Regions from separate parts of the Bacillus sp. 1A genome, predicted to be linked through region 2. Evidence: riboswitches for the same ligand, from Rfam matches in the RefSeq annotation. Region 2 holds a riboswitch; each other region holds the start of a gene.
The links. Region 2 has a riboswitch for S-adenosylmethionine ahead of ACUN0F_RS05895 (bifunctional O-acetylhomoserine aminocarboxypropyltransferase/cysteine synthase). Riboswitches for the same ligand answer to the same signal wherever they lie in the genome.
Positions count from the first base shown of each region.

Region 1: it holds a riboswitch for S-adenosylmethionine, as region 2 does, so the genes downstream of both, ACUN0F_RS07910 (methionine ABC transporter ATP-binding protein) here and ACUN0F_RS05895 (bifunctional O-acetylhomoserine aminocarboxypropyltransferase/cysteine synthase) in region 2, are expected to answer to the same signal.
Region 3: it holds a riboswitch for S-adenosylmethionine, as region 2 does, so the genes downstream of both, metK (methionine adenosyltransferase) here and ACUN0F_RS05895 (bifunctional O-acetylhomoserine aminocarboxypropyltransferase/cysteine synthase) in region 2, are expected to answer to the same signal.

Region 1 covers NZ_JBQYLZ010000001.1:1,583,538-1,590,640, forward strand. The annotation lists gene ACUN0F_RS07875 (phosphatase PAP2 family protein) at 1-253, opposite strand, end outside; gene ACUN0F_RS07880 (hypothetical protein) at 397-924, shown strand; gene ACUN0F_RS07885 (arsenate reductase family protein) at 1,426-1,791, shown strand; gene gcvH (glycine cleavage system protein GcvH) at 1,833-2,216, shown strand; gene ACUN0F_RS07895 (toprim domain-containing protein) at 2,558-2,902, shown strand; gene ACUN0F_RS07900 (thioredoxin family protein) at 2,906-3,214, shown strand; gene ACUN0F_RS07905 (hypothetical protein) at 3,369-3,713, shown strand; SAM riboswitch class I at 3,839-3,946, shown strand; gene ACUN0F_RS07910 (methionine ABC transporter ATP-binding protein) at 4,124-5,149, shown strand; gene ACUN0F_RS07915 (methionine ABC transporter permease) at 5,142-5,807, shown strand; gene metQ (methionine ABC transporter substrate-binding lipoprotein MetQ) at 5,832-6,644, shown strand; gene metQ (methionine ABC transporter substrate-binding lipoprotein MetQ) at 6,716-7,103, shown strand, end outside.
Region 2 covers NZ_JBQYLZ010000001.1:1,167,894-1,174,996, reverse strand. The annotation lists gene metA (homoserine O-acetyltransferase MetA) at 1-617, opposite strand, end outside; gene ACUN0F_RS05895 (bifunctional O-acetylhomoserine aminocarboxypropyltransferase/cysteine synthase) at 601-1,899, opposite strand; SAM riboswitch class I at 1,993-2,097, opposite strand; gene ACUN0F_RS05890 (chloride channel protein) at 2,417-3,649, shown strand; gene ACUN0F_RS05885 (YjjG family noncanonical pyrimidine nucleotidase) at 3,690-4,385, opposite strand; gene ACUN0F_RS05880 (transcriptional regulator YeiL) at 4,492-5,163, shown strand; gene ACUN0F_RS05875 (FMN-dependent NADH-azoreductase) at 5,227-5,853, opposite strand; gene ACUN0F_RS05870 (response regulator) at 6,044-6,691, opposite strand; gene ACUN0F_RS05865 (sensor histidine kinase) at 6,712-7,103, opposite strand, start outside.
Region 3 covers NZ_JBQYLZ010000001.1:1,822,119-1,829,221, reverse strand. The annotation lists gene ACUN0F_RS09145 (phosphatase PAP2 family protein) at 1-91, shown strand, start outside; gene ACUN0F_RS09140 (glycosyltransferase family 4 protein) at 104-1,246, shown strand; gene ACUN0F_RS09135 (molybdenum cofactor guanylyltransferase) at 1,526-2,131, opposite strand; gene ACUN0F_RS09130 (MogA/MoaB family molybdenum cofactor biosynthesis protein) at 2,128-2,637, opposite strand; gene ACUN0F_RS09125 (hypothetical protein) at 2,968-3,147, shown strand; gene ACUN0F_RS09120 (hypothetical protein) at 3,154-3,333, shown strand; gene metK (methionine adenosyltransferase) at 3,375-4,574, opposite strand; SAM riboswitch class I at 4,744-4,865, opposite strand; gene pckA (phosphoenolpyruvate carboxykinase (ATP)) at 5,094-6,680, shown strand; gene ACUN0F_RS09105 (hypothetical protein) at 6,954-7,103, shown strand, end outside.

The DNA of each region.
Region 1 (7,103 bases), 420 kb from region 2:
TACTACTTAAAGTGACATAATATTGTTTTCGATCCGCAAAGCAATAATAAATAAGTGCGCCGTATAAGTAAGGAAACCAAAGTAAATAAGGAATAATAAATGCTTTCACAAATGGAATCCAATCATCTACTACAGTTGTGACATCTACTGCGTGTACAGTAGATTTATTTAATACATCGTAAAGGGGACTTACGAGTACGAGTAGAAGTATATAACTTAACGGAAGAAAAGATGAAAGTTTAAATTTCTTCATGATAATCTCCTATGTTTAGTAATGTAAGTAAATTCAATTGATTATAATATAGAAACGTCATTTGAGCTATCGATTTTACTTACATTTTCTTGAATTCACCTTACGTTTTTGTCACTTGACTTAAAAGAAGGGGAGGGTGCTATATGAAGCGTTTATCGTATTTCTTATTTTTTATATTGATATGCCTAGTGAGTGCTGGGTGTGCAAAGGATAAAGAAGGAGAGAAATTAGAATATAACGGAAGAGCACTCGTAATTGGAGTCATTGGAGAAAAACCGAAAGATACGTTTAGGAATATAAAGTTTGAGGAAATGAAGTTAGAGGAACTGGAAAAGAAATCTAAGGAAGTGGATGGTTTTTTAATAATGAAAGATCACTTTCAAGAAGCCTCAACAGAGCAATATAAAAATGTATTTTCATCGCTAAAGAAACCAGTGTTTTTTATCGGTTTACAAGATAAATCATATTCGATTTTTATTACAAAAGGGATAGAATATAACAGTGCCCGAAAAGATGTAAATGCTATGTATACGCAAGGGTTTGCAAATATCGGAAGTGGTGAAGGACAACAATGGGCAGTTGGTTTATCTAATGGCGGAAATACAGAAGAAAGTATTCATAATATGTATATTGTCGTATTTCAAACCATCGCAGATTATTTGAATAGATGATGAGGCAGCCTGTAAACGAGGCTTCTTATTTTTTTAAATAAACGTTTATTTAAGATGTATGTTCGGTAGGAAGAAATCGATGCAATTCAAGGGTTAGAAAAGAAAAATAGGGAGCTAATCAAACGTTTGTTTAAGATGTATGTTCGGTAGGAAGAAACCGATGTAGTTCAAGGGTTAACAAAGAAAAATGTGGAATTAATCAAACGTTTGTTTAAGATGTATGTTCGGTAGGAAGAAATCGCTGCAGCTCAAGAGCTAACAAAGAAAAATAGGGAGTTAATCAAACGTTTGTTTAAAATATATGTTCGGCGAGGGATGAGAGAAGAATCTAAAAAAATATATATTTATTTTTTCTTAACAAATGGCGGGAAAATAAGGAAAATTCGCAGGATTATTAAAATTTATCACGAAATAAGTAAAAGTTTAGCGAATAATCGTTTGAAATAATAAAACGTTTTCTATATGATAAAGGTAAAGGTTAGTAAAAAAGTAGGTGAATTTATGACAGTAACATTTTATTCATATCCAAAGTGTGGCACATGTCAAAAAGCAAAGAAATGGTTTGAGGCAAACAATGTAGCATATGAGATGATTCATATTGTTGAAAATCCACCATCAAAAGAAGATTTACGTAATTTACATGAAAAAAGTGAATTACCATTAAAAAAATTCTTTAATACAAGTGGAATGCGTTACCGCGAACTTGGTCTGAAAGATAAGTTAAAGGATGCAAGCGAAGACGAAATGTACGAACTTTTAGCATCTGATGGCATGTTGATTAAACGTCCAATCGTAACAAATGGAACGAATGTAACACTTGGTTTTAACGAAGAGCAGTTTGAAAGTGTGTGGAAAAAGTACCAATAAGGTATTTTTACATAATTAATACATTCACTGGAGGTACAGTCATGAGCATTCCAAATAATTTACGTTACTCTGAAGAACACGAATGGGTAAAAACTGAAGGTAATGAAGTTGTTATCGGTATTACTCACTTTGCACAAGGTGAGCTAGGCGATATCGTATTCGTTGAACTTCCTGAAGTAGGTGCAACAATCGAAGCTGACGAGCCATTCGGAAGCGTAGAATCTGTTAAAACAGTTTCTGAGTTATACGCACCTGTAAGCGGTAAAGTTGTAGCAGTAAACGAAGAATTAAGTGACCAACCAGAACTTGTTAACGAATCTCCATACGAGGGTGCATGGATGGTTAAAGTTGAACTTTCTGATGCAAGCCAAGTTGAGAAGTTATTAACTGCAGAAAAATATGCAGAAATGACAAACCAAGACTAATTATAGTCGACTGAAGGACAGCCTTTGTGCTGTCCTTTTTTATTTTGTGTAAAATAATGAACGTAGAATCATATACTAATTATCGTGTAGGAGAACGTTTTTGAAAAAACTTTCGTTTAAGTTTTTATTGACCAGCTCCAGCGGCTAGAACAGTCGGTCATTTCACTCCTGAACTTGAGGCAAAAAGCGCCTCTAGTTCAGGAGTTCCAATGCCCTCTTGTTCTGAGCAAGCCGCTTCTGCTTTTCTTTTGCAAAAATAAACAGGAAACAACATGAAAATAACGAATATACTATATACTAAGTTAAAGGTTGTATAGTATATGGTGATCGGGTGATGACATATGATTTATGTAGAAAAAGTCATTATTGTAGAAGGTAAATCAGATAGAAGAAAGATTGAATCTATTATTCGTGAACCGGTGGAAATTGTTTGTACAAATGGTACAATTGGTTTATCGAAAATGGATGAGCTCATTGATCAGTTTTTTGATAAGGAAGTGTATGTACTAGTGGATGCTGATGATGCTGGAGAAAAGTTAAGGAAGCAATTTCGAAAAGAATTTCCGCAAGCAGAGCATATTTATATTGATCGCTCGTACCGAGAAGTGGCAACTGCGCCATCTTCACACTTAGCAAATGTATTATGGGGAGCTGACATTGACGTTTATACAGAATATTTACGGTAAGGAATGATAGAAGTGATTGATTGGACAGGAGCCGAAGCTACAGCCCTAATAGAGAACGAAGAAAAAACAGTGTTATATGTATATACTCCAATGTGTGGAACATGCCAATTAGCAAAAAAGATGTTAACAGTTGTTGAGATGACAATTGAAGACTTGAAAATTGGAATGTTAGATTTAAATTATGCTCCGCATTTAGCGAAAGAGTATGGAATCGAAAGTGTACCGTGTTTACTTGTTTTTGAAAATGGGACACTCATGAAGAAGATATATGCATTTCATTCGGTTGAATATTTATATACGGAATTAAAGTAGGCGGCAAAGTTTTTGCCGCCTCGACATATTTCTCGGGAAATATGTCGAGATGCAGGGTGGTTACAGTATTTGTCGAGCGAAAGTAACAGGATTGTTCTTTAGTGAGAGGGAATGGTATGTGTAATAGAAAGTGATATGAAGGATGTGATTTAGGGTGAAATTATATTCTTTGCTGCAATCATTTGTAAATTACGCTAATGGTCAATATCATTTAGAGCCGCTTTTAAGACAAGGAGAAAAAACTGTTAATTTCCGCTTTGGAGATGAAAGTTGTTCGTTACAAATTTCAAGAGATTATATAGAGCTGCTACATGAGGAAAGAGGAACGGAGCAAATCGTTTGTGCAGATGAGGAAGATGTAAAACAATTGGTGAACGGCAATGTACGATTGCAAATGTTAATGAACGATGGACGTGTACAATATTCGGGAACGTATCGAACGATGCTATTAGTTGAATCGATGTTTCATATATGTAAACCAATGTCAGTAGGCGCTTAAAATTCTGAAGTTTCATTTTTTAAGAAAATTTCTGTTGACATGATGTGTGGATATTGATACAATTCAATTCATAAAATATAGACAATTTCATAAATTACAAATCAGACGAAAATGTAATCTGATTTCTCTTATCAAGAGAGGTGGAGGGACTGTGCCCTGTGAAGCCCGGCAACCGTCAACTTATGTTGAAATGGTGCCAATTCCTGCAAAGCAAATGCTTTGAGAGATGAGAGAGAGGGATAATGTTGTTATATACGCATATAAACCTTTCTGCTTCTCTAAAGCGGAAAGGTTTTTTTGTTGTTTGAATGTGGAGGACATTCAAATAATAAAAGTAATGATAACGGTGGACTACGCGCATCAAAAATAAAAAATTGCGGAGTCGATCAAAACAAAAAGGGGTGAACATCATGATCTTGTTAGAAAATGTAAAGAAAATATATAAAGCAAAAAGCGGTGATGTCACTGCTGTAGATAATGCCAATTTAAAAATAGACAAAGGTGAAATATTTGGTGTGATCGGATATAGTGGCGCTGGGAAAAGTTCTTTAATCAGATTATTCAATCAGTTGGAAAAACCAACTTCTGGCCAAATTACAATTGCAAATCGTGTGATTTCAGCAATTACAGGGAGTGAACTTCGTAAGGCAAGGCAAGAAATCGGAATGATTTTTCAGCACTTCAACTTACTTTGGTCACGAACTGTACGCGAAAATATCGAGTTCCCACTTGAAATTGCAGGTGTTGATAAGGCGAAGAGAAGAAAACGAGTGGATGAGTTAATTTATCTTGTTGGATTAGAAGGAAGAGGAGACGCGTATCCATCTCAGCTGAGCGGAGGACAAAAGCAACGCGTGGGTATTGCAAGAGCATTAGCTAACAATCCACAAGTGCTTTTATGTGATGAAGCGACATCAGCTCTTGATCCAGAAACGACAGATCAAATTTTAGATTTATTATTAGATATTAATAAGCGTCTCGGTTTAACAATTGTACTCATTACACACGAGATGCACGTGATTCGAAAGATTTGTAATCGAGTGGCGGTAATGGAGAAAGGGAAGATTGTAGAAACGGGTCCAGTACTTGATGTATTCCGCAATCCGCAGAAAGACATTACAAAGCGATTTGTACAGCAGTTAACGGATTCTGAAGATACAAATGAAACGATTGAAAGTTTAATTGAAAAGTATCCAGATGGTAAAGTAGTTCGTTTGCAGTTTATCGGTGAAGCTGTAGAAAGACCAGTACTTCAAAGATTAATGCAACGCAGTGATATAGAAGTTAGCATTTTGCAAGGAAACATCGCCCAAACAAATAACGGCTCTTACGGTAGTTTAGTTGTTCATTTAAATGGTGAGGAAACAGCGATTCAGCAAGCAATAGAGGGAATACATCAAGATCAAGTAGAGCTGGAGGTGATTGCACATGGATAAGTTGATCACAAATGTTGATTGGAATCAAATGTTAGAGGCAACTGGTGAAACGTTATATATGACGGCAATCGCAGCTCTGGCCACATTTGTTTTAGGACTAATTTTAGGGTTGTTACTCTTTATGACAGCGAAAGATAATTTATGGGAAAACAAAGCGGTTAATACGGCAATTGGAGCGTTCGTAAACATTTTCCGCTCGATACCATTCATCATTTTAATCATTTTATTAATCCCATTCACAAAGATTCTGCTTGGAACAATTCTTGGAGCGAGTGCAGCACTGCCAGCTTTAATTATTGGAGCGGCACCGTTTTACGCGAGAATGGTTGAAATTGCACTTCGCGAAATTGATAAAGGTGTAATTGAAGCTTCAAAAGCGATGGGAGCAAAAACAAGCACTATTATTTTGAAAGTATTAATTCCAGAATCGTTACCAGCATTAGTATCTGGTATTACGGTTACAACAATCGCTTTAGTAGGCTATACAGCAATGGCGGGGGTTGTTGGTGCTGGTGGCCTTGGAACACTTGCTTATTTAGAAGGATTCCAGCGAGGAAATAACGATGTAACAATCGTTGCGACAATTTGTGTATTACTAGTGGTATTTTTCATTCAGTGGATTGGTGATCGTGTAACGACTCGAATAGATAAACGATAATAAAAAAACAGGAGGATGTTTCAAATGAAAAAATTATTACTTACAGCACTTATTTCAACTTCTATTTTTGGGTTAGCTGCTTGTGGCGGGAAAGATAAAGATGAAAAGAAACTAGTTGTGGGGGCTTCTAACGTGCCGCACGCTGAAATTTTAGAAAAGGCAAAACCGTTACTTGAGAAAAAAGGAATTGAATTAGAAGTGAAAAAGTTCCAAGATTACGTGTTACCAAATAAATCGTTAGCGGATAAGGATTTAGATGCAAACTACTTCCAGCACATTCCGTATTTAGAAAAAGAAATGAAAGATAAAAAATATGATTTTGAAATAGCAGGGAAAATTCACTTGGAACCAATTGGTGTATATTCTCAAACATATAAGAGCTTAAAAGAACTTCCAGACGGGGCGACAATTATTATGAGTAATTCCGTTACTGACCATGGACGTGGTTTAGCAATTTTACAAAAAGAAGGCATTTTAAAAATTAAAGACGGAGTAGATCCAGTTAGTGCAACTCCAAAAGATATTGTAGATAATCCGAAAAACTTAAAGTTCAAAACGGATATCGAGCCTGGTTTGTTACCACAAGTGTATAACAATAAAGAAGGCGACGCTGTTTTAATTAACTCGAACTATGCAATTGATGCGAAATTAAATCCAGAAAAAGATGCAATTGCAATTGAAGGTGATGATTCTCCATACGCAAACGTATTAGTGGTTCGTAAAGGTGATAAAGATAAAAAAGGGATTAAAGAGCTTGTAGAAGTATTGCATTCTAAAGAAATCGAAGACTTTATTAATAAAGAATATAAAGGAGCGGTTGTTCCTGTAAAAGAATAATTGCTGAAAAGAGCTGGTGTATGCCAGCCTTTTTTATAACTACATAACTATAGGGGAGAAGGGGACATCATATGAAAAAGATTCTATTGTCAGTTGTTACAGCGCTGTCTGTATTTACATTAGCTGCTTGCGGAGGGAAAGAAGAGAATAAGCTTGTTGTGGGAGCTTCTAACGTGCCGCACGCTGTTATTTTAGAAAAAGCACAGCCGATATTAGAGAAAAAGGGTATTAAATTAGAAATTAAAAAATTCCAAGATTATGTGCTGCCGAATAAAGCGTTAGCAGATAAGGAAATTGATGCGAACTATTTCCAACACATTCCTTACTTAGATAAAGAAATTCAAGAAAAGGGATATAAAATTGTAAACGCAGGAAAAATCCATTTAGAGCCAATGGGCATTTATTCTAAGAAGTATAAAAGTTTAAAAGAATTGCCAGATGGCGGAACAGTTATTATGA
Region 2 (7,103 bases):
GTCACCTCTCTAATATCACTCTCTCGTACTTCTGTATGACGAGAATGCGGGGCAAAAAACAATTCATCAAACCCTTGTAACAATTTCACATGTTGCTCACGAACTTCATGTTCAAATACACCGAACATTTTTTCCTTAAGAGGATACTTTGGAACACCATAATGATGATACAAGCCAGCTTGTGCCCCCCAGCAAATATGAAGCGTAGATGTTACATTCTTTTTTGAATACTCCATAATACGTTTAAGCTCTTCCCAATAATCTACCTCTTCAAAAGAAAGAGTTTCAACTGGTGCTCCTGTAATAATAAGTCCATCAAATTTCTCATTCTCAATATCACGAAATGTTTTATAGAAACTCGTTAAATGGTCCTGCGCTACATTGCGAGACAAATGTGATTCCATATGAAGTAAGTGAACATCTAATTGCAACGGTGTGTTGCCAATTAAACGAAGTAATTGCGCCTCTGTTTCTTGCTTTGTAGGCATTAAATTTAAGATAGCAATTTTCAATGCCCGGATATCTTGTGTTTCTGCTCGCTCCTTCGTCATTACAAAAATATTTTCCTTCTGCAACACTTTGCGAGCTGGTAAATCTCTATCAATTATGATCGGCATGTTCTTTGCCTCCGACTAGCGCTGCTTCTAAATCTGCAATAATATCAGAAACATCTTCTATACCAACCGATAAACGAATTAAATCTGATGTAACGCCAGCTAGACGCTGATCTTCAGCACTTAATTGTCTATGCGTTGTGCTAGCAGGATGTATAACACAAGTTCGTGCATCCGCTACATGCGTTACGAGAGTTGCTAGTTTTACATTTGCGATAAATTCTTTCGCTGCTTCTAATCCGCCCTTAATGCCGAATGTTAAAACACCACTAGCACCTTTTTTCAAATACGTTTGTGCTAACGAGTAATTTTCATTACTATCTAATCCCGGATAATTCACCCATTCAATACGTTCATGGTTAGCAAGCCACTTAGCAACTGCGAGAGCATTTTCACTATGACGCTCCATTCTTAAATGCAGCGTTTCTAAGCCGATATTGCTAATATACGCATTGAATGGGCTCATACAGTTTCCGTAGTCTCTTAATAATTGAACACGCGCCTTCACAATATAAGCTGCTGCACCAAAATTTTGAACGTAACTTACGCCGTGATAACTTGGATCCGGTTCAACAAGTTCAGGATATTTCCCATTTGTCCAATCGAAGTTCCCTCCGTCAATGACAATACCGCCTAAAGAGCTTGCATGACCATCAATATATTTCGTCGTAGAATGAACGATAATATTTGCTCCGTGCTCAAATGCTTGGCATAAATAAGGAGTTGCTAATGTATTATCCACGATAAAAGGTACTTCTAACTCTTTCGCTGCATCTGAAAATTCTTTGAAATTTAAAACGTTCATCGCTGGATTTCCTAACGACTCTGCATAAACAAGTTTCGTCTTATCATTAGCAAGGGCCACAATTTCATCAGCACTTAAATTCGGATTAAAGAACGTAACGTCAATACCAAGCTTACGCAAACTCACTCCAAATAAATTAAACGTTCCGCCATAAACTGTGGAAGAACAAAGCAAGTGGTCTCCGCTACTACAAATATTTAAAACAGCAAGCATAATGGCAGCCTGCCCAGAAGCCGTTGCAACAGCTCCTACACCACCCTCTAAATCCGCTAACTTTTGCTCAAATGCAGCTAAAGTAGGGTTTCCAATACGCGTATATATATATCCTTCTGCCTCTAAATTAAATAGCGCTGCTAAATCATCTGAAGTATCGTATTTATACGTTGTACTTTGATAAAGTGGTAAAACACGCGGTTCACCATTCTTTGGTGTATAGCCACCTTGCACACAAATTGTTCCTTTTCCCCATGATTCTCCCATCTCTCATTCTCCTTTCTTTTATACAAAATAAAAAAACTGCTCCTTTCCTGAAAACAAGAAAGGAGCAGTTTGAAAACACGCTCTAAAGGCTCTTTCTTATCTTTCAGGATTATTACCTGCAGGATTTGGCACAATTCCGTTATACGGCTGTTGCCAAGGTTTCATCGGGCCTGTCCCTCCACCTTTTCTTGATAAGACTATGCAATTACCGTTGATTTTATAGCAATAATTTCCTAATGTCAATCAGTTTTTCTGAATGTTCTAAATTAAACGTAAAGAATTTGACATGCATAACAAAAGAAATATATTCCATATTCATTTAAAAAAGACCTTTTAAAACCCACGATTACTATATAAAATTAAGTAAGTAGTTTAACTGTATACATTTCAAACTCTCACGAGACCTCAATATATTGAATAAGCCAACCTCTCAAAAAGATACTATACATATTCATTTCATTTCACAGTAGCATATTTAATCCTTTTGACATTAAAACTTACATAACGGAGGTATAACATGACAAACACAAAGGACATGCACTATATACTCATCCTATACGGCATTCTTTTAGGCTCTATAGTAGGAGCTACAGTCTGGCTATTTTTAGTTACAATAAATATCGGCATTCACTTTATTTGGGGATACTTACCTACTATTTTCTCTTCTCCCCCGTATTACACTATTTGTGTAACAACTATCGGTGGTATTCTCGTTGGTTTAACCCAAAAATACTTCGGCACATATCCACGTCTTATGCCGGAAGTGATGAGTGAATATAAAAAAACAGGTAGAATTGAATACCTTTTTGTACATAAAGCTACTTTAACTGCGATTATCGTTTTAATATTTGGAGCTAGCTTAGGTCCCGAAGCAGCACTTGTTGGAATTATCGGTGGACTTTGTACATGGGTAGGGGATCGCTTTACATTCGCCTTAAAAGGAATGAATGAACTAACAGAGGTTGGAATTGGTGCTACTTTAAGTGTAATTTTTAACGCGCCATTATTCGGTTATTTAGCGCCAAATGAAAATGAGGGTGAGCAAATTAACGAATTTTCTAAAGGAAAAAAAGCAATTGTATATTTAGCTACCACTTTCGCTGGCTTTTCTGTTTATTTATTACTTAGTAAATTCGATAATCGCGGATCCTTTATCGTTGATTTTGGGGAAGGTTCCCTTTCTCTTAATGAATGGATCGCCTTTCTACCACTTGCTAGTATTGGTGCTATAGTTGGTTTCTTTTATTTCAAATTTGAATTCACATTAGAGAAATTAATCCATCCCTTCAGGGAATACAAACTATCACTTAGTATTATCGGTGGTATTTTATTAGGAATTACAGGAACTGTTCTCCCGTACACATTATTCTCAGGAGAACACCAATTAAAAGATTTAGTCGTTGAATGGAGTCATTTATCCTTCTGGGTATTACTTCTTTCAGGTGTTTTAAAATTATGTATTACTGCCGTTTGTTTAAATACAGGTTGGCGCGGTGGACATATTTTCCCAATTATATTTGCTGGATCTAGTATCGGATATGCTATAGCTTCCATTATCCCGATAGATCCAATCGCTTCGGTAGCCATCGTCACGACAGCAATTTCAAGCTATGCATTAAGAAAACCAATTGCTATAACATTACTATTACTCATGTTTTTCCCGCTCAATTTACTATTACCGATGCTTGGAGCGGCAGCGATTGGTAATGCATTTCCACTTCCTAAAAACAACGAAGCTACAAACGAATAAAAATAGGCAGTAGGGACAAAAGTTCCACTGCCTATTTTTATTACACACGTTGCTTCAATAACGCATATAACTCTTCAAAATTTTGCACTTCATATGTTGGCACAATCTCGCTATTATTTGATTTCTTTTCTGGATTAAACCAACAAGTATCAATTCCCGCTACATATCCACCTTTAATATCAGCACTTAACGAATCCCCAATAATGAGTCCTTCTTCAAAGGAAAAATTAGGAATTCGTTCAAAAACATAATCAAAATATTCTTTCATCGGCTTTTGGAATCCCGTATCTTCAGAAACGAAAATATCTTTAAACAAGGCATGTAATCCTGCATTACGTAAACGTTTATCTTGCGTCTTAGAAATACCGTTTGTCACTATATATAAATCGTACTCACTTTGAATTTGATTTATAAATTCAAACGCACCTTGCATAAGTTGGTCTCCTTCTTCTAAGTAGCTACGATAATTATTTTCGAATAATATCCCGTCTACTTCTTCCCCGTATTCTTTAAACAAAATCGAAAACCGTGTACTTACGACTTCATCACGGTTTATTTCACCTTCTTCAAAAGCATCCCAAAGGCTTTTATTAATTTTTTTATACCGCCTTTCAACCTCGCTAGTTAGATGGATCCCTTTCTCTTCAAAAAGCATACGTAACGCCATTTTCTCCGCCTTCTGAAAATCTAACAATGTATCATCTACATCAAATAGCAATGTTTTATATTTTTTCATAAGCCCTTCACACACTCTTTTCTACAAAAATAAATTTACGTAAATCGTATCATTCCTTCTTGTAAAAATAATAGGAGATATCTCATACTAAACATGAGGTGAAAATATGAAAGTCAGCAAAAATAGCGACGAAATCTCTCATTACATGCAAACTTACAACTTCCATACTCTTTTTTCTTTTGATGTCTTACCTTACGCTGAACTACATTCCTTTCAAAAGAAAGAAAGGATATGTAATGAAGGCGTTGATGTTCCTTATCTTTATTACTTAATTTCCGGGAAAGCGAAAATATATATGAGTCACAAAAACGGGAAGGTCTCCTTAATTAACTTTATTCAAGCACCTTCGTTCATTGGAGAATTAGGATTAATTGGCGTAGAATCCGTTACGAAAACAGTGGAAGTGATTGAAAATTGTATGTGCTTAGCGCTTCCTCTTAAAGATTGTCAGCATCTTTTGTTGCAAGATGCTACCTTTCTACAGAAACTATGTAAATTTATCGGTGAAAAAACAATTAGCCGAACAGAAAGTTACGCCAAAAACAATAGTTATCCGTTCGAAAATCGATTAGCGGCGTTTATTCTATTAACAGAACAAAATAACAGTTATACAGAAAAACATACCGAGGCTTCGGAATACTTAAATGTCAGCTACCGCCATCTTTTATACGTATTAAACCAGTTTTGCCAGCAAAATTACTTAAAAAAAGACGGAAGAACCTATTACATACAAGATCGAATTCAATTAGAAAAACTGGCTGATGAACTTAAAATATAAAAAAAGTAGCATTAACGTTTACCTGTTAATGCTACTTTTTTCGAGTGACGATTCTATTTTCAATTAAAATTTGCTTGCTACTTTAGCTGCTTCTTCAAGACCAGCTGTAATGATCTCTTCTGCTTTATCTGGGAATTGGTTATGTCCTTCAATAACTACTGTTTCCATATTTGTTGCACCGAAGAAGCCCATCATGCTTGCTACATATTTAACAGCCATTTCTACTTCAGCTGCTGGACCTTCAGAATATACGCCGCCGCGCGCATTTAATAATGCAATCTTCTTATCTCCAATTAGACCAACTGGACCTTCTGGCGTATATTTAAACGTTTTGCCAGCTCGGTTTAAATAATCAATATATGTGTGTAGCACTGCTGGAATCGTTAAGTTCCATAATGGGAAACCGAAAACGACTTTATCAGCTTCTAAAAATTGATTTAAATACTTATCAGCAACTGCTACTGCTTTTGCTTCCTCTTCAGTTAAATCAAATCCTTTACCTGCTTTAAACGTACCATTAATCATATCTACGCCTACATATGGTAATTCTTCTTTATATAAATCAAGTTCTACTACTGTATCATTTGGATGTGCTTCTTTATAGTTTGCTAAAAATGCCTCGTATAATTTCACACTAACTGCTTGTTCCGCTGGGCGGTTGTTTGCTTTTACAAATAAAACTGTTGCCATTGTTTTTCCTCCTAGTACTCACTCTTCTGTTGTTATATGCTTTCAAAAAAGGTATCCCTTGTAATTGTTGTTTTGTTGCTTACAAACATATTTTATCTTTATATCAAGACAATTTCGTCCTCACATAGACGTATTTTTCCATAAAAAAAGTCCACCTTCTAAAGGCGAACTAGGTCTTACGACTTTTGTCTTATACAATTCCATTTTTCACTGCATATAATGCTGCTTGCGTGCGATCAGATAAATTCAACTTACTCAAAATACTACTTACATGCGCTTTTACCGTTTTTTCTGTAATAACTAAAACAGAAGCGATCTCTTTATTACTCATCCCTTTCGCTAATAGCTGCAACACTTCATTTTCTCTCGCCGTTAACACATCCACTTGAATAGAAGGTTCTTCTTCCTTTTCTTCCACAGGTAATGTTTGAGAGAGAAGAGTATTTGCTATATCCGGATGTAATTGAATATTACCTTTATATGCGCTTCGAATAGCTTCAACAAGTTGATCCGGTTCTACATCTTTTAAAATATACCCACTTGCCCCCGCCCTTAACGCTGGTAAAACATGTGCCTGATCAGAAAAGCTTGTTAATACAATTACTTTCACATCAGGATATTCTTTTTTGATACACGCTGTCGCCTCGACACCATCCATTTCGGGCATATATAAATCCATTAGTACAACATCAGGATTTGTTTCTCCTACTTTCACTAATGCTTCTTTCCCGTTATTTGCTTCTCCAACTAACTCTAAATCTTCCTGTGTACTTAAGAAAAATGCTAATCCTTTTAAAACGACTGTATGATCATCAACTAATAATACTTTTATTTTCACAAACTTCCCTCATTTTCACATCATAATGGTACATTTATTTTTATACTTGTTCGTTTTTTTTCACTTACAATTTTAATTGTTCCACCAATTAGTTCTACTCTTTCGCGCATCGTTGTCATGCCAAGTGACTTCTTCTCTTTTATGTCCTTTTCTATAAACCCATTACCTTGATCCACTATTTCTAATGATACATTGTTCTCAGTTACTTTAAAATAAATCGTCGCTTCCTTTACACCTGCATGCTTACTCACATTGTTTAGCGCCTCTTGTCCAATGCGCCACAGTGCTTCTTCTACTACACGAGGTAAGTCACGAACACCAGTAACTTGCTCCCTAATCTTCAATCCTAAGTTTTCACCGTACTGCTTTAGAGCAGGTAATAACCCTTTCTCTAATCCTGCCGGACGAAGCT
Region 3 (7,103 bases), 650 kb from region 2:
TCACTATCCGTCTGATGTATTCGTCGGTATGTGCCTCGGCACTTGCTCTGGCATCATCTCTTTTTATCAATTCATCCCACTTTTCACATAAAGGAGTGATATGATGAGAGTCGCCATTTTTACCGATACTTTTACGCCACAAGTGAACGGGGTTGCGAAAACACTAGAACGATTAACACGTTACTTTCAGAAAGAAAAGATCGCCTATTCTGTTTTCGCTCCTCAGCATACAGCTGAAGATAATTTCGTAGCTAATGTGAACAAGATGAGAAGTATCCCGTTAACAATATTATATCCAGAATGCCGCTTTTCTTTTCCTACTCCGCGCATTAAACGAAAACTTCTTTCCTTTAAACCTGACATTATTCACATTGCCACACCTTTCAACATGGGACTTTGTGGATTGTATTATGCAAAAAAGTTAAACATCCCAGTTGTCGGTTCTTATCATACTGATTTCGCTGCTTATTTACGCTATTACAAAATTGAATTTCTCTCTAATATGCTTTGGAACTATTTAAAATGGTTTCATAGTCACATGCAAAAAAATTTCGTTCCTTCTTTTGAAACGTTACACCAACTAAAAAATAAAGGCTTTCAGGCCCTCTCCATATGGGGACGGGGTGTAGATTGCACACTCTTTCATCCATCTTACAATACAGACCTATTCCGAAAAAAATATAATATTACAGCAAAGTATGTCCTTTCCTATGTTGGACGGATTGCCCCTGAAAAAGATATTGATACGTTGCAAAATATTATCGCTAAAACAGCGCATACTCGAAACGACATTCATTGGCTCATTGCAGGAGACGGTCCTCTAGCAACAAATTTGCGTGAAGCTGTCCCAAAAACAAATGTAACCTTTACTGGATATTTACAAGGTGAAGATTTAGCTGAAGCCTATGCTTCTTCCGATCTAATGGTATTTCCATCTGCTACTGAAACATTTGGGAACGTTGTACTTGAATCGCTTGCATGCGGTACACCTGTCATTGGTGCAAATAGTGGCGGGGTTAAAAATATTATTACAGATGGAAAAACAGGAGTTCTTTGTCCACCCAAAAATGAGAACGCATTTCTATCATCCATTTATCTTTTATTGCAAAATGAAGAAAAACTTGAGCAGATGGGAATAGCAGCTTCATCTTATGCGAAATCAAAAAGCTGGGATGAGATCTTTCGTGGCTTACTTAACCAATATGAAGAAATCCTTCAGCATAACGCATCAGAGTTGCTTGCTTAAATAGAAAAACTCCCTTCAAAACGAAGGGAGTTTATTACACAGTTGTAAAATTTACTTAAATGAATGATACACAAGGTGAAATATCATATTATTTCTATATTCATTTTAACAAAAACAAACATAAACAAACAGACTTATAATAAAAACCCATAAAAATTAATATATGGTTATACACTATTTTAACTGTATAGTGATTTTAAGAATTACTCTTAAAATCAACTTACCCACATACCTTTATACAGTAATTGTTCCCCAATTTCTGTATATCAAAAAAACCTTTCATTCATTTGAAAGGTCTTTTTGAGCCTGCACATATTCTTCTTTCGTATTCACATTCATAAACCAATCCGCATTCGCTTGTACATCTTCTCCAGCAACATATTTCACATTACATTGTGATAAAAGTTGGCCCATACTTCTTTTTTCATCCTGTAGCAAAGCATAAATCTTTTCTTTCACACGGTTATGATATGCTGCAAGTAATGGTTGTTTTCTTCCATTAATAATAGGTACGACTGCATCATATTCATCACTCGTTTGTTCTAATAAAATGGTAAACCATTCATACGAAACATTTGGCGCATCACATGGCATAATAGCGTACCAATCTGCTTCTATATATTCCATTCCTGCTACAATCCCAGCAAGTGGTCCGTTTCCTTTATAGTGCGGAATATCTTCTATAACAGGAACTTGTACGAGTTGCTCTACTCGCTCTTTTATATCAGAATGACTAATGACTACAACCTCTTGGAGCGTCCTCCTTGTCATCACTTTCAAAATATGCTCAATAAACGTACTCCCTTGCCAGCTCGCTAACGCTTTCGGCTCACCGAATCTACTCGACATACCGCCCGCTAATACAATTCCAGCCCATTTACTCATTGGCGATGCAGCTCAAATGTAATATGACCTAATTCTGGTAAAATTAGCTTATTCATCGCAAGGCGAACTGCTCCACTAGATCCTGGCATTGAAAAGACAACTTTGCGCCCAATTGTACCACCGATCGCTCTACTTAACATTGCGCTGCTTCCGATATCTTCTAAATAACTAATCATGCGGAACAACTCACCAAACCCGACAATTTCTTTATCTAATAACGCTGATACTGCTTCAATCGTCACATCACGCTTCGTAATACCAGTTCCGCCATTTGTTAACACAACATCAACATCTTCTCTATGATAACCAGCTAACACTGCTTGCTGAATACTTTCTTTATCGTCTTTTACAATTTCATAAGAGGTCACTGTATGCCCTGCCTCTTTTAACAATTCATGTAATAGTTGTCCACTCTTATCTGTCTCTTCCGTACGTGTATCGGAAATCGTCACGATTTTGCAGCGCACTTCTTTTGGCGCTTGTTTTTTATGTTCAGTTACGCTCATTTTTTATCTGTCCTTTCATTTTCTTGTAAAATTATGTATGAAGCAAAGAATTCAACATGATACAATATAAGTATATTTATCCATATAAAGGAGCTTTACATGATTCAAAATATAAAACGATCCGTACCCATTATACCATTCCTAATTATATTATCCCTTTTTCAATGTATCGCTTACGAATTCGATATTAACTTTTTAAAATTGCATGTACTTTTGCCTGATGGTGGTATTCGTTACTATTTGACTAGCACATTAATTCCTCTCACACTTGCCTATATAATAGATTTTATTTTTAAACGTTCTATCTCTAAATAAGGAGGTCTACATATTATGGAACTTTATAAAAAATTAACAACAACATTTATCCTCTTATTTGTCGCTTCAATCACTGTCGGCTTTTCCTTAAAAAGCGCAATCCCATACGCTACATTAGTAAGTATTATATTCGCAACACTATTTTTACTCAGCAGTGCCTTTTGCGCGGGTAAAGCACGTCAAATGAAAGGTTGATTACATATGTTCCAGAAGAAACCAATCCTTTGTAAATCATGTGAAAAGGAAATACAAACGTATGAAAAAGCATGGATTCATATGCCCTTTCCAGCAAGTGGTATGACTAATATGAAAAAGTATATTGAGCTAGACGGCGAAGTGTATTGTAGCTCATGCATTCAAATTAGAAGTAAAACAAAATAAAAAAAGCTTTGCGCTCACCGCGCAAAGCTTTTTTTCATATATTATAGACCAGCTTGCTCTTTTAAAGCTGCAGCCTTGTCTGTACGTTCCCATGTTAGGTCTACATCAGTACGTCCGAAGTGGCCGTAAGCTGCTGTTTGTTTATAAATTGGGCGACGTAAGTCTAGCATTTTAATAATACCAGCTGGGCGAAGATCGAAGTTGTTACGAACTAGTTCTACTAGTACGTCTTCAGATACTTTACCAGTCCCGAATGTATCAACTGAAATTGATACTGGTTGTGCTACACCAATTGCGTATGCAAGTTGTACTTCTGCTTTGTCAGCAAGACCAGCTGCTACGATGTTTTTCGCAACATAACGAGCTGCATATGCTGCAGAACGGTCAACTTTCGTTGCATCTTTACCAGAGAATGCACCGCCACCGTGGCGAGCGTATCCACCGTAAGTATCAACGATGATTTTACGTCCTGTTAAACCAGCATCACCTTGTGGTCCACCAATTACGAAGCGGCCAGTTGGGTTAATGAAGAATTTCGTTTCTCCATCCATTAATTCTGCTGGAACTACAGCTTTAATTACATGCTCTTTTAAATCGCGATCGATTTCTTCCCATGTAACATCTGGATGATGCTGTGTAGAAATTACGATTGTATCTACACGTACAGGTTTACCATTTTCATCATACTCAACTGTAACTTGCGTTTTTCCATCCGGACGTAAGTATGATAATGTGTCATCTTTACGTACTTCAGTTAAACGGCGAGCTAATTTGTGAGCAAGCGAGATTGGAAGTGGCATTAATTCTTGTGTTTCATTACATGCGAAGCCAAACATTAAACCTTGGTCTCCCGCACCAATTGCCTCAATCTCAGCGTCAGTCATTAGACCTTCGCGTGCTTCTAGCGCTTGGTCAACACCCATAGCGATGTCAGCAGATTGCTCATCGATAGATGTTAAAACTGCACAAGTTTCTGCATCGAATCCGTATTTTGCGCGTGTGTAACCAATGCCTTGAATTGTTTCACGAACGATTTTTGGAATATCTACGTAAGTAGAAGTCGTAATTTCCCCCGCTACCAATACTAAACCAGTTGTTACAGTTGTTTCACAAGCTACACGTGCATTTGCGTCCTTTGATAAGATCGCATCTAAAATTGAATCAGAAATTTGGTCACAAATTTTATCTGGATGTCCTTCAGTTACAGACTCAGATGTGAACAGATGACGTTTTTTTGTCATGTGGTAAACCTCCCTACAGTAATTGTATATATTGTACGGAACTCATCCTTAATTTGCCACAAACTGCGACATACATTTATTCTCCCACACAAGCATACAGAAAAACCTTTCCTACTTTACATAGAGGAAAGGTTTAATTTGCTACTTGCATACTGCTTTTTGCCCTTTGCTCTTATCGTTCGAGACCGTTAGCCTCGCACAGGTTTTAGCACCTATTCACCTGTATTTACCACTACAAATGAGGTTGCTGGGCTTCATCGGGCCTGTCCCTCCGCCAGCTCGGGATAAGAGAGTATCCGTCCCAACCTATACTAAAGAAATGATATTCATTTGTCAATTAATATTCACATTTTCCTGAAAGTTTTTCTCAATACGCCTGGAATGAAATATTAATAAGGAAATAATACATTCACACAAACAAAAAGAAATAAATAGTATACATTATTTATATAATTGTGTTATACTCTTGTTGGGGATTACGAGAAATATTTCATTAAATGAAAAGGATGGTATATAAATATGAGTACTGTGAATGTCCAAATTGGTTTACACGAATTATTGAACGGAAGCAATGCACAGATTCAACTAAGTGTTCCGCAATTAGTGGAAAAAGTATTAATGCGAAATGAAGGGAAATTAACTTCTACTGGTGCCGTTTCTGCTTCAACAGGAAAATATACAGGACGTTCTCCTAAAGATAAATTTATTGTGAAAGAAGCATCGGTTGCTGACAAAATTGCTTGGGGAGCAGTGAATCAGCCGATCTCTGAAGAACATTTTAATAAATTATATACTAAAGTTTTAGAATACTTAAAAGAAAAAGAAGAGTTATTCGTCTTCAATGGATTTGCAGGTGCTGACCGCAATTACCGCCTACCAATTCAAGTTATTAACGAATATGCATGGCACAATTTATTTGTACATCAATTATTCATTCGTCCAACTGAAGAAGAATTAACAACTCATGAATCAGAGTTCACAATTGTTTCTGCACCGAATTTCAAAGCTGATCCAGCTGTTGACGGTACAAACTCTGAAGCATTCATTATGGTTTCATTCGAAAAACGTATCGTACTAATTGGTGGTACAGAATACGCTGGAGAAATGAAAAAATCAATCTTCTCTATTATGAACTTCTTACTACCTGAACAAGATATTCTTTCTATGCATTGCTCTGCAAACGTAGGTGAAGAAGGCGACGTAGCACTATTCTTCGGTTTATCTGGAACAGGTAAAACAACATTATCTGCTGATCCACACCGTAAATTAATCGGTGATGATGAGCATGGTTGGTCTGATAACGGTGTATTCAATATTGAAGGCGGTTGCTACGCAAAATGTGTAAACCTTTCTCACGAGAAAGAACCACAAATTTTCGATGCAATCAAATTTGGATCTGTTTTAGAAAACGTTATCATTAATAACCAAACGCGTATCGCAGACTATAACGATACTACTTTAACAGAAAATACTCGTGCTGCATACCCTATGCATGCGATCGACAATATCGTACTGCCAAGTGTTGCTGGACACCCAAATACAATCATTTTCTTAACTGCTGATGCATCTGGCGTATTGCCTCCAATCAGTAAGTTATCAAAAGAACAAGCTATGTATCATTTCTTAAGTGGTTACACTAGTAAACTAGCAGGAACAGAGCGCGGTGTTACATCTCCGCAAGCAACATTCTCAACTTGCTTCGGTTCACCATTCTTACCACTTGATGCATCTCGCTATGCTGAAATGCTTGGTGAAAAAATCGAGAAACACGATGCGAAAGTATTCTTAGTAAACACTGGCTGGACTGGTGGCGAATACGGCGTTGGTAAACGTATGAACTTAGGTTACACTCGTGCAATGATTCAAGCAGCATTAAGCGGTGAACTTGCGAAAACTGAAACAGCTAAACATGACATCTTCGGTCTTGAAGTTCCACTTCACGTACCAGGTGTACCTGACGAAGTATTAATGCCTGAACAAACTTGGGCTGATAAAGCTGCTTACAATGCGAAAGCAATCGAGCTTGCAAGCAAATTCAAAGAGAACTTCAAAAAGTTCGACAGCGTTTCTGAAGATATTATTAACTTAGGCGGTCCAATCGCTTAAGTACAAACTTTCTGTTGGAATAACCCTTTTACTCATATGAATAAGTGTCGTGTAACCGTAAAGTTTCGCGTACTCACCGACAAAACCCAATGCGGCTTAACGCTTATACACACTTACATAAAAAAGAAGCTTACGTTTTTAACGTAAGCTTCTTTCTATATCTTCTCTCTTCATCTGTGACTTAGTTCGTAAAATTACAGAAAATTCACTTTATAATCATTCATTATTATTTTTTCATGGTACAATTTACATATTCAGGAAAGGATGAGGCCTATGAAAAATTTTTCTCGTACAGGAAAAATTTTATTCAGTTACGGAGCGATCCAAATGTTTTGGGGACTTGTGATGCTTAACGTTAATTTATTTGAGCATACAAGTGAAACGATAAAATATATTATTCTAATTACCGGAATAATTTGTTGT